Regions from separate parts of the Peribacillus sp. NPDC096379 genome, predicted to be linked through region 3. Evidence: riboswitches for the same ligand, from Rfam matches in the RefSeq annotation. Region 3 holds a riboswitch; each other region holds the start of a gene.
What was found. A riboswitch is a leader RNA that binds a small molecule or an ion and turns the genes downstream of it on or off. The one in region 3 is predicted to bind lysine.
Positions count from the first base shown of each region.

Region 1: another riboswitch for lysine. It lies ahead of ACIQZI_RS15300 (cysteine hydrolase family protein); the one in region 3 lies ahead of ACIQZI_RS03085 (aspartate kinase).
Region 2: another riboswitch for lysine. It lies ahead of ACIQZI_RS17830 (amino acid permease); the one in region 3 lies ahead of ACIQZI_RS03085 (aspartate kinase).

Region 1 is NZ_JBIWFD010000003.1:245,956-249,241, forward strand. Features, by position in the region: gene ACIQZI_RS15295 (APC family permease) at 1-1,048, opposite strand, end outside; gene ACIQZI_RS15300 (cysteine hydrolase family protein) at 1,065-1,781, opposite strand; lysine riboswitch at 2,083-2,267, opposite strand; gene ACIQZI_RS15305 (ATP-binding cassette domain-containing protein) at 2,571-3,286, opposite strand, start outside.
Region 2 is NZ_JBIWFD010000004.1:122,314-125,599, forward strand. Features, by position in the region: gene ACIQZI_RS17820 (FtsW/RodA/SpoVE family cell cycle protein) at 1-494, opposite strand, end outside; gene ACIQZI_RS17825 (hypothetical protein) at 646-912, opposite strand; lysine riboswitch at 1,093-1,271, shown strand; gene ACIQZI_RS17830 (amino acid permease) at 1,507-2,955, shown strand; gene ACIQZI_RS17835 (YhcN/YlaJ family sporulation lipoprotein) at 3,116-3,286, opposite strand, start outside.
Region 3 is NZ_JBIWFD010000001.1:638,995-642,280, reverse strand. Features, by position in the region: gene ACIQZI_RS03085 (aspartate kinase) at 1-1,182, opposite strand, end outside; lysine riboswitch at 1,277-1,455, opposite strand; gene uvrC (excinuclease ABC subunit UvrC) at 1,658-3,286, opposite strand, start outside.

The DNA.
Region 1 (3,286 bases), on a different contig from region 3:
TGCTGCACATTAATAAAATATTGTAGATCGGTGTTTTATATTTAGGATGTAAATGTGTAAAGAACTTTTTCGGTAGAACTTCATCACGTCCCATGCTAAACATTAAACGTGAAGCACTTGCTTGACCTGTTAAACCAGCTGTAAAAGTTGAAACGATAATCGCTACTGTATAAAGTGTTACAAGCACCGCACCACCTGCTACATTCGCAATATCAAATAATGCTGTATCTGCTGAGCTAAAGTTATTTACATCTGGCCAGACTAGCTGAGCAACATACGCTTGCACGATAAAAATAACGCCACCGATTAAACAAGAAAGAATGGCCGCTTTCCAAATATCATTTTTGGGATTCACTGATTCTTCCGATAAGGTTGTAATCGAGTCAAATCCTAAAAATGAGAAACATGCCATGGCTGCACCTGAAATGATGGCTGACATTACGAATGTTTCGTTATTAAAGAACGGAGTAATCGATACTAAAGCCGATGCACCATCCTCTACCATAATCGCCTTCATACAAAAAACAACGAAGATGACAACAACGATTCCCATAAATAACACTAAAATTTGGTTCGCTTTTGCTGCCACTGCAATTCCGAGAATATTTACAACAGTAATAACTCCAGCAATAATGAATACCCATACCCAATATGGAATGGATGGAATTAATGCATTGGCATAGGAAGCACCAACCATAAAGACGATTAAAGGCACTAATACATAGTCCATAAACATGGCCCAGCCGGCAAAAAAGCCTAAATGCGGATGAATCGCACGTTGTGTATACGTATACGTTGAACCGGAAACCGGGAACGCTGCAGCCATCCTGCCATAGCTATATGCCGAAAACATCATCGCAACCATCGCGATTAAATACGCTAATGGCAACATACCGCCTGTAGACTGTGCTGCAAAACCATATATATAAGCAGGCGCAATGGGCGTCATAAAGGCGATGCCATAAATCACCAAATCCTTCAGTGTTAGAACACGCTTAAAATGAGGAGCTGCACTGTCTTGATTTGCATTACTTTGTCCTTGACTCATTTAAAAAGCTTCCTCTCTATTTTTGAACAACAGTACGTTGTTCAATTTCCTCCGAAATGAATTGAATGGTTTCATCTGTGCTCATCACTTGGCAATAAATTTGATTCATGATCATGATTTCTGCATCATGTAACTCTTTCGTTGCCGCTGCGCAAGCATCTTCTACTAAAATTACTTCAAAACCAGCGTCTGCTAAGCTACGTACAGTTGAGGCAACACATTGGTCTGTTACAACACCTGTACATACAACTGTTTCAATGCCCATATTACGAAGTAAAAATTCATAGTTTGTTCCACTTAAAACACTGTCTGTCGTTTTATTTACCACGATTTCATCTTCTAATGGTTTTAATTCATCTACCATTTCTGCACCTGGATCACCGATTGGTAATAAGATATTATTCCAACCTGGGCGACGTTGTACAGGGGAACGGTCACGTCCATCCTTATGATGACAAGCAATCCGTCCGAAAGTGACTTCTAATTGATTGGCACGGAAAAAGTCTAGTAGTTTTTTATTGTTTGGAATCGCTACGTTATCGATACGATCATAGAAAGATTCCCACTTATCGAACATGCCTTTTTCTCGTGCAACTTGAGCATCCAATCCATCACGGCTAATAAATTGATTTTGCATATCCACGACTAAAAGTGCTGTTTTTGCTGGATCTAATTTCATTTTATCTTCGCCCGTCGGGATAAATTCGTAATAAAGTGTTTGCAGTTTTTCCATATTCATTTCCTCCATCTTAGCCTATACAAGCTATATTCATTTCTTCAATACAAAGCATTCGTGAGCATCTGATCCTAACTTAAATGATGAAAAAGGTTCGGGTTCTAAAAAACGTATCACCTTATAAAGGTGGCGATGCGGAGCTGATTTTTTGGAAGCCCGCCCCTTTTCCATAGAAAAAAGAGATTCCCCTATATGCTAAAGGAATCTCTTAAAGGCAATAAAAAAAGACTAGATACCTTCCGAGAAAGAACCCGGAAATCGATGTAGCCATTCCAAATTCCTCACCCTTTTGTCTCTACTGAGAGATAGCACAACTTAATAAATTGGGTAACTTATTAAGACAGTCCTGTAATTATTCATTACAGACCCAGCACATAATGGCGAGAAATCATTATATACTTCGGCGACATTTCCTTCTGCATAGCTTCTTCGTCTTCTCTGACTCCACTAAGCACTAATAAATATCGCGCCTCTACCTCACAATTATAAAAAGCGAGGTATATTTATTCATTATAATTATTATATAATTATAAATATTACGATGTCAATATAATATTTATCTATTAATCATTCCTAAAAATAAGGAAATACAGGAAAATACTAACATATTAAATGTTATATTAATATAACATTTAATAACACCAGTACAAGATATTCTTTTAACCAACAGGCTCCGATTTTAGAATAGCAAAAAAAACTCATTTGCCATTCATTATTGCAAATGAGTAATAATCACTAGCTGACATCTAGCTTTTTTTTAATATGGCTTGTATGAATCATTCTACTTTAATTGTTCTGCTCAATACATTGGTAGACCGCCATCATATCTCGTTTATTCAACTCGCGAATACGATTAAAAATTGGAATATCACTAACAGCCTCATTTATTAAGCTCTCAGCAACAACATCACGTACTTTGCCAGTTAGCCATGTTTGCACGTCAAAACCATCGACGATTTCCTTACGCCCTTCTTCATTGATACCACTTGCATCACAACTCACACATGGTATCGATAATTTGTACACACCGTCATGGAGACCATCTTCTGAAATGACTTTCTTCCCTTTACAGAATGGGCATGGATGACTTTTTTTAATCTTATTTATTTGGGTAACAATTTTTTTGTAACCAAATGCTTCATAAACATACGTTAGTTTTTTGTATTTGCCATTGGTGAAATACTTATCAATAATTGTTTCTCTTGTTTCGTCAATATTGGCAAAATCACAAATTGTTATCAGATTTTTACTGCTTATAGCTTCGATGTTTCCTTTAATTCTGTCCCAGAATGGTAAGACATTTTGTAATACCATTTCATAGTGGGCAAAGCTTGCCTGTTCCAGTTCAAGCATTTTCAGTGCGACTTGTGTTTCCCTAGGCAACAGGGAGACATCTTCCGTCAAGGCCATCTCGCCGCCAACAATAGATTTCATTTTTACGAGTTCCGGTAACTCACCTACCATTTTCAAAACCTGATCAAGCGGCTGATGAATAATCTCAC
Region 2 (3,286 bases), on a different contig from region 3:
ATAACTAACATAATTGGCGGCATCGTTACAAGACCTAATTTCAACAACAGCCAGAAATCCGTTTTAATCGTCTTCATTGGATTTTTTTCATGATGAGTAGTCGCCACATTGGCAAGAGCGACGATCAAAAACGTCTTCATGAATTCTGATGGTTGTATCGAACCCACTTTGGGAATGACAAACCAACTCTTGGCTCCATTTATGTTAGGAGCTAACGTATCTGGAGCTACCACTAGCAAGAAAAGTAGAAAAAGCCCAAAGCCATACGCATACCAAGTTATTTTCTTTAATTGATCTGAATCAAAGGTAATGATGGCTGCAACAATACCTACACCAACCGCGTACCAAAATACTTGTTGAATTAAAAAGTTATTTACATACTGCCCAGATGTCTGCGCACTGTATATCGCAATACAGCTCGTAATAAACAGAAGAAATAGTATAAAAGCTAAGGTATAATCAATTCTGGATGAAATTTTATTATTTGATTCCATATAACTCTCCCATAAGAAGGATTAAGGGAACTATGATCCATAGCATATTTTTGAGAAAATACTCCCTTTCGTACACCTATCCATTATACTGTAAACAGACAAAATCACAACTATATCGTATATTGATTTTCCCCCACGAAGTCCCAACTTATCATCTTTCTGCGCTAAGTCGCCTTCTCTTCATGTAGGTAGTTACAAGTCCCTGACTTGGCGAAAATAGAAAAGCCCATCCAAAGATCACACCCGCAACACTGACCATACATCCTGCTATCGAAGCATCTAGCATCACTGCTGTGTAATAGCCCATTAATAAATAGTGAAAGAAAACGACCGGGATTCCTATCGCGCAAGCCAATCCAGAATCAAATGCCTTTTTCTTTACAATAAAAATCGTCGTTACAAGTGCGAATTCGAACAAGAGGTTAAACTAAAAAAACTGTAAACATAATGGTCCACGTTTTCTCTTTGTTCGCTCCAATGTATCGGGTCTTTTCATCTATTCTTGTCTAATTATTACTTCCCTTTCAAAATTAAACATTGCTTGTCCATTTGAAATATACTATACTACAATCATATTTAATTAAATATTCCCATTCACCGATGGGATAGAGGCTGCAACTTATAATAGTAAAGCGGACGAGATTCAATGAAATTGATGACTCCGTTTGAAAGGATAAATTGCCGAAGTTTGGATAAATCATTGACTATCCATGCTGGCGATGTTTCCGAACAGGAACATCACTGTCACGTTTAGTAACGTGGAGGGCTATCTTCGGAAGGATTTAACGGACTCATCAAACAGCCGTCGATCTTTTTCGACTGTTGTTTTTTTATTTGCCTTAAATACCATTTAACCTTCCATCATAAAAAAACATCCATGAGCATCTGATCCCAACTAAAACGATGAAAAGGTTCAGGCACTCAAATTGTATCACCTTATGAAGGTGGCGGTACGGAGCGGATTTTTGCGAAGCCCCGCCCCTTTTCCACAGAAAAGGAGTGTACACGATCATTGGCGAATTCAACCCAAACATCTAACCCTACTCAATTAAAGAGAACTCTTAAAGCACGCCATCTGATGATGATTTCTCTTGGAGGATCAATCGGAACTGGGATATTTTTAGCAAGTGGTGGCGCTATTCATACTGCTGGTCCAGGTGGAGCGCTGCTCGCCTATGCAGCTGTTGGAATCATGGTTTATTTCTTAATGACCAGTCTTGCCGAGATGGCAGCCTACATGCCAGTAGCTGGTTCATTCAAAGTGTATGCCACGAATTTTGTTGATCCGGCTTTTGGTTTTGCGATCGGCTGGAACTATTGGTATAACTGGGCAATTACGATTGCCGCGGAGCTTGCTGCGGTTGTACTCATTATGAAATTTTGGTTTCCAGAAAGTCCTTCAGTTATGTGGAGTGCACTGGCACTTGTCATTATGTTCGGCTTCAACTATATGTCTGTTAAAGGCTTTGGAGAAGCGGAATTTTGGTTTGCACTGATTAAAGTTGTAACAGTCATCATCTTTATTATTACTGGATTTTTAATGATTTTTGGCATTATGGGCGGAGAGTCTATTGGCTTTACAAACTTCACAATCGAGGATGCACCTTTTAATGGCGGATTCTTTGCCATCCTAGGAATTTTCATGGCAGCGGGTTTCTCTTTTCAAGGGACTGAATTACTCGGCGTAGCTGCTGGAGAAAGCGAAGAGCCAGAAAAAAATATTCCAAAAGCAATTAGCACTGTTTTTTGGCGAATCCTCCTTTTTTACATTTTATCTATTTTTGTCATCGGGATGATTCTTCCATACACAGATGAACGATTATTAAGTGATGCGGTTTCTGTAAGTCCATTCACACTCGTTTTTGAACGCGCAGGATTTGCCTTCGCTGCATCCGTCATGAACGCCATTATTTTAACATCTGTCTTGTCTGCAGGTAACTCAGGCATGTATGCTTCTACTCGTATGCTTTGGGATTTAGCACGCGATGGTAAAGCACCTAAATTCTTAGGAAAATTGGATAAAAGAGGTGTGCCAGTTAATGCCTTAATCGCAACTACTTTAGTTGGATCACTAGCTTTCTTAACGACTTTCTTCGGCGATGGTGCCGTTTATATTTGGTTGTTAAACGCGTCAGGGATGGCTGGATTTGTTACTTGGCTCGGGATTGCCATCAGCCATTACCGCTTCCGCAGAGCCTATATCGCACAAGGACACGACATAAAGGATCTTCCATATCGAGCAAAGTGGTTCCCACTCGGTCCATTATTAGCACTATTTTTATGTATTTTCATTATATTAGGTCAAAACTACCAAGCCTTTACGGGAGGCGGGGTCGATTGGAACGGAGTACTTGTTTCTTATATTGGTTTACCTCTTTTCTTAATCGTTTGGCTCGTCTATAAAGTTAAAAACAAAACAAAATTAATTCCTTTAAAAGACTGTGATTTTGAAACTAAATAATAACAAGGATATCCAAAAAGGGTTAGACTTCACACTATTGATGTGAGGTCTGACCCTTTTTTGTATGGGACAGCTTCTTATCAAATTAATTAAGTCAAGGTATTCAAGATTCTTACATCACTTCATAAGCAGGTGGATGATGTCATCTTCCTTACAATCATTAATGTGCAGACGGGAAAACGCGTTTCACCGTTTCAGTGAACTCATCAGCAAATCCTGCGATTGGATGACCATTCCTCACATCAGTCGAATAGCCTTGCATACGATCAATGAAGTCAGGGCTTGAAGACACGTACACGTTTTCAATCGTTGCATCAGCTGCCCTTACTTT
Region 3 (3,286 bases):
TTCAACAGCCAGAACCATGTCTTTGTCTGGGATAACCGTAGAAACTTTGATTTCAGATGTGCTGACCATTTTCACTTGGATGCCTGCATCTGCAAGAATCGCAAACATTTTCGCTGCAACACCCGGATTAGAAACCATTCCCGAACCAACGATGCTCACTTTCGCTAAATTACTTTCCGTTTCAATTCTTTCAAACTGTAATTCTTTTTTATTACTTTCTAAAACCGTTAACACGCCACTTACGTCATCCTCTTTAATCGAGAATGTTAGATTCGTCGTACCAGTATCCGTAATGCTTTGGATAATAATGTCTACATTTAAGTGCTGCTCGGCAAGGGTTGTGAAAATGGTAGATAAGGAAGTTAATCTTCCAGTCAGTCCAAAAATGGTTACCCGTGTAATACTGTCTTCAAATGCAATCCCTCTAACAATTAAATTCTCTTCCATCGTTACTTCCTCCTCAATGATTGTTCCTTGTTCCCGTTCTATACTTGAGCGAACGACTAGCGGTATTCCATAATTCTTCGCAAATTCTACTGCACGTGGGTGAAGGACGCCTGCCCCAAGATTCGCCAATTCAAGCATTTCATCATAAGAAATCGATTGTAATTTCCTTGCTGATTTTACAAAACGAGGATCTGTTGTGAACACACCTGTAACATCTGTATAAATGTCACAGCGTTCTGCTTTTAAAGCTGCCGCTAATGCAACAGCGGTCGTATCGGATCCACCTCGGCCCAATGTCATGATTTCACCGCTCGCATCCACTCCTTGGAAGCCCGCTACAACAACGATTTTTCCTGCCGAAAGCTGTTCTTTGACCCGATTCGTCTCAATATCCAAAATTCTTGCATTCCCATGAATCGATTCAGCTTTAATCCCAGCTTGCCAACCGGTAAAAGAAACTGTGTCATACCCAAGTTCTTGTAATGCCATCGTAAGAAATGAAATCGTGACCTGTTCTCCAGTTGATAACAGCATATCCATTTCCCGTTTGCTCGGAGTATTACTGATTTCATTCGCCATCCAAACGAGCTCGTCGGTCGTTTTGCCCATTGCCGACACAACGACAACAACCTCATTCCCAAGAGCCGCTTCTTCTATTACCCGAGTTGCTACATGCTTTATTTTTTCAATATTTCCTACTGATGTACCGCCAAATTTCTGCACGATTAATCCCACTTTGTGACACCCTTTCCAGCTGTTTTTTTGCATACAAAAAAAAGCAATGAGAATTATCTCATTGCTGTGGTAACGTAAATACATACGAATATCACAGTGAGATAGCCCTCCAGAACAAAATTGTTCTGACAATCTGCCATTTATTCAATGTCAGACCAGCAAAATCAAGCTATGAGACTTGATCGCTTCGGCGACTTCCCCTTTCAAGACTTTTCACAGAAGCTCATCCTTCTCCAAGTCTTTACTAATGAAACCCGCACCTCTATCAACACACGAAAAGCGTAAGCGCCTTGTTCAGCCTCAGACAGAGCATAAGGCAAACATCTGTATGGAAAGTGATTTTCTCTCCATCAGATGTTTGACTTATGACCTCAGCCGGGCTAGGCGCTGTAGCTAGACAATCAAATTTATTAAAAACGTATATTACTTTTAAAAATTAACTGTAGTATAGCATACCCAATTTTGAACAGCAAGATTATTCTTGCAATTTCTTTACAAGCTCTTGAGCGACAGATCGCGGAATGCCTGCCGCTTGAACTTCTTCTACCGTTGCTTCACGCATTTTCTTTACTGAGCCAAAATGCTTTAGAAGTTGTTTTTTTCGTTTCTCGCCGATGCCTTCAATTTCATCAAGCAAAGATTGAAAAGCATTTTTACCTCGCAGCTGGCGGTGAAAAGTGATGGCAAAACGATGCACCTCATCTTGAATCCGTTGTAGCAGATAAAATTCCTGACTCCTATGGTTAAGCGGGATAATCTCAAGTGGATTGCCAATCATCAGTTCAGATGTACGATGCTTTTCATCTTTTACAAGGCCTGAGAGTGGGACTTCTAGACCGAGTTCATTTTCTAAAATATCGCGAACTGCTTCAACATGCCCTTTACCGCCATCAATAATGATTAAATCTGGAAGCGGAAGTCCTTCTTTCAACACTCTCGAGTAGCGGCGACGGACTACCTCACGCATTGATTCGTAATCGTCTGGTCCTTTAACCGTTTTAATCTTGTATTTACGATATTCCCGTTTTTCAGGTTTTCCGTCGATAAAGACAACGAGCGCAGAAACAGGATTCGTTCCTTGAATATTTGAATTATCGAAAGCTTCAATTCTGTGCGGTGTATAAATGCCGAGCTGTTCTCCAAGCCTCTCCACTGCTTTAATCGTGCGATCCTCATCCCGGTCAATTAAAGCAAATTTTTCTCCCAGCGCAATGCTAGCATTTTTACTAGCAAGATTGAGTAATTCTTTCTTTTGTCCAATTTTCGGGGTAAGAATTTTAACCTGTAATAATTGCTCCGCTAATTGTGTATCTACTGATTCAGGTAGAAAAATTTCTTTCGGCTTGAAATGATTTGCCTTTGAATAAAATTGCCCTAGATATGTTAGCAATTCTTGATCAGGTTCATCGTATATCGGAAACAACGAGACGTCACGTTCAATCAATTTACCTTGACGAACAAAGAATACTTGTACACACATCCAGCCTTTATCATACGCAAAACCAAAAACATCACGATCTGTATAATCATTGGACATCATTTTTTGCTTTTCCATCGTAACGACAATATGGGCGATTTGATCTCGATATTCCTTAGCCCGTTCAAAATCAAGTTCTTCAGCTGCCTCATGCATTTTATCAGACAACTCATTTTTAATTTCTTGATAGCCACCATTTAAAAATCGCGTAATTTCACCCATCATCGTTTTGTATTTTTCCTGTGGCACTTCTTTCACACATGGTGCGAGACATTGACCAAGATGATAGTATAAGCACACGCGATCAGGCAATGTATTACACTTTCTAAGCGGATAAATGCGGTCAAGGAGCTTTTTCGTTTCATTAGCCGCGATGACATTCGGATAGGGACCAAAATATTTACCATTATCTTTTTTCACTTTTCTGGTGATGATTAAGCGCGGATGACGCTCATTCGTCAGCTTGATGAACGGATACGTTTTATCGTCCTTCAGCATAATATTATATTTCGGATCATGTTTCTTGATTAAGTTTAATTCTAAAATGAGTGCTTCAATATTTGATGATGTAACGATATATTCAAAGTCTTCAATTTCATTGACGAGTCTAAGCGTTTTTCCGTCATG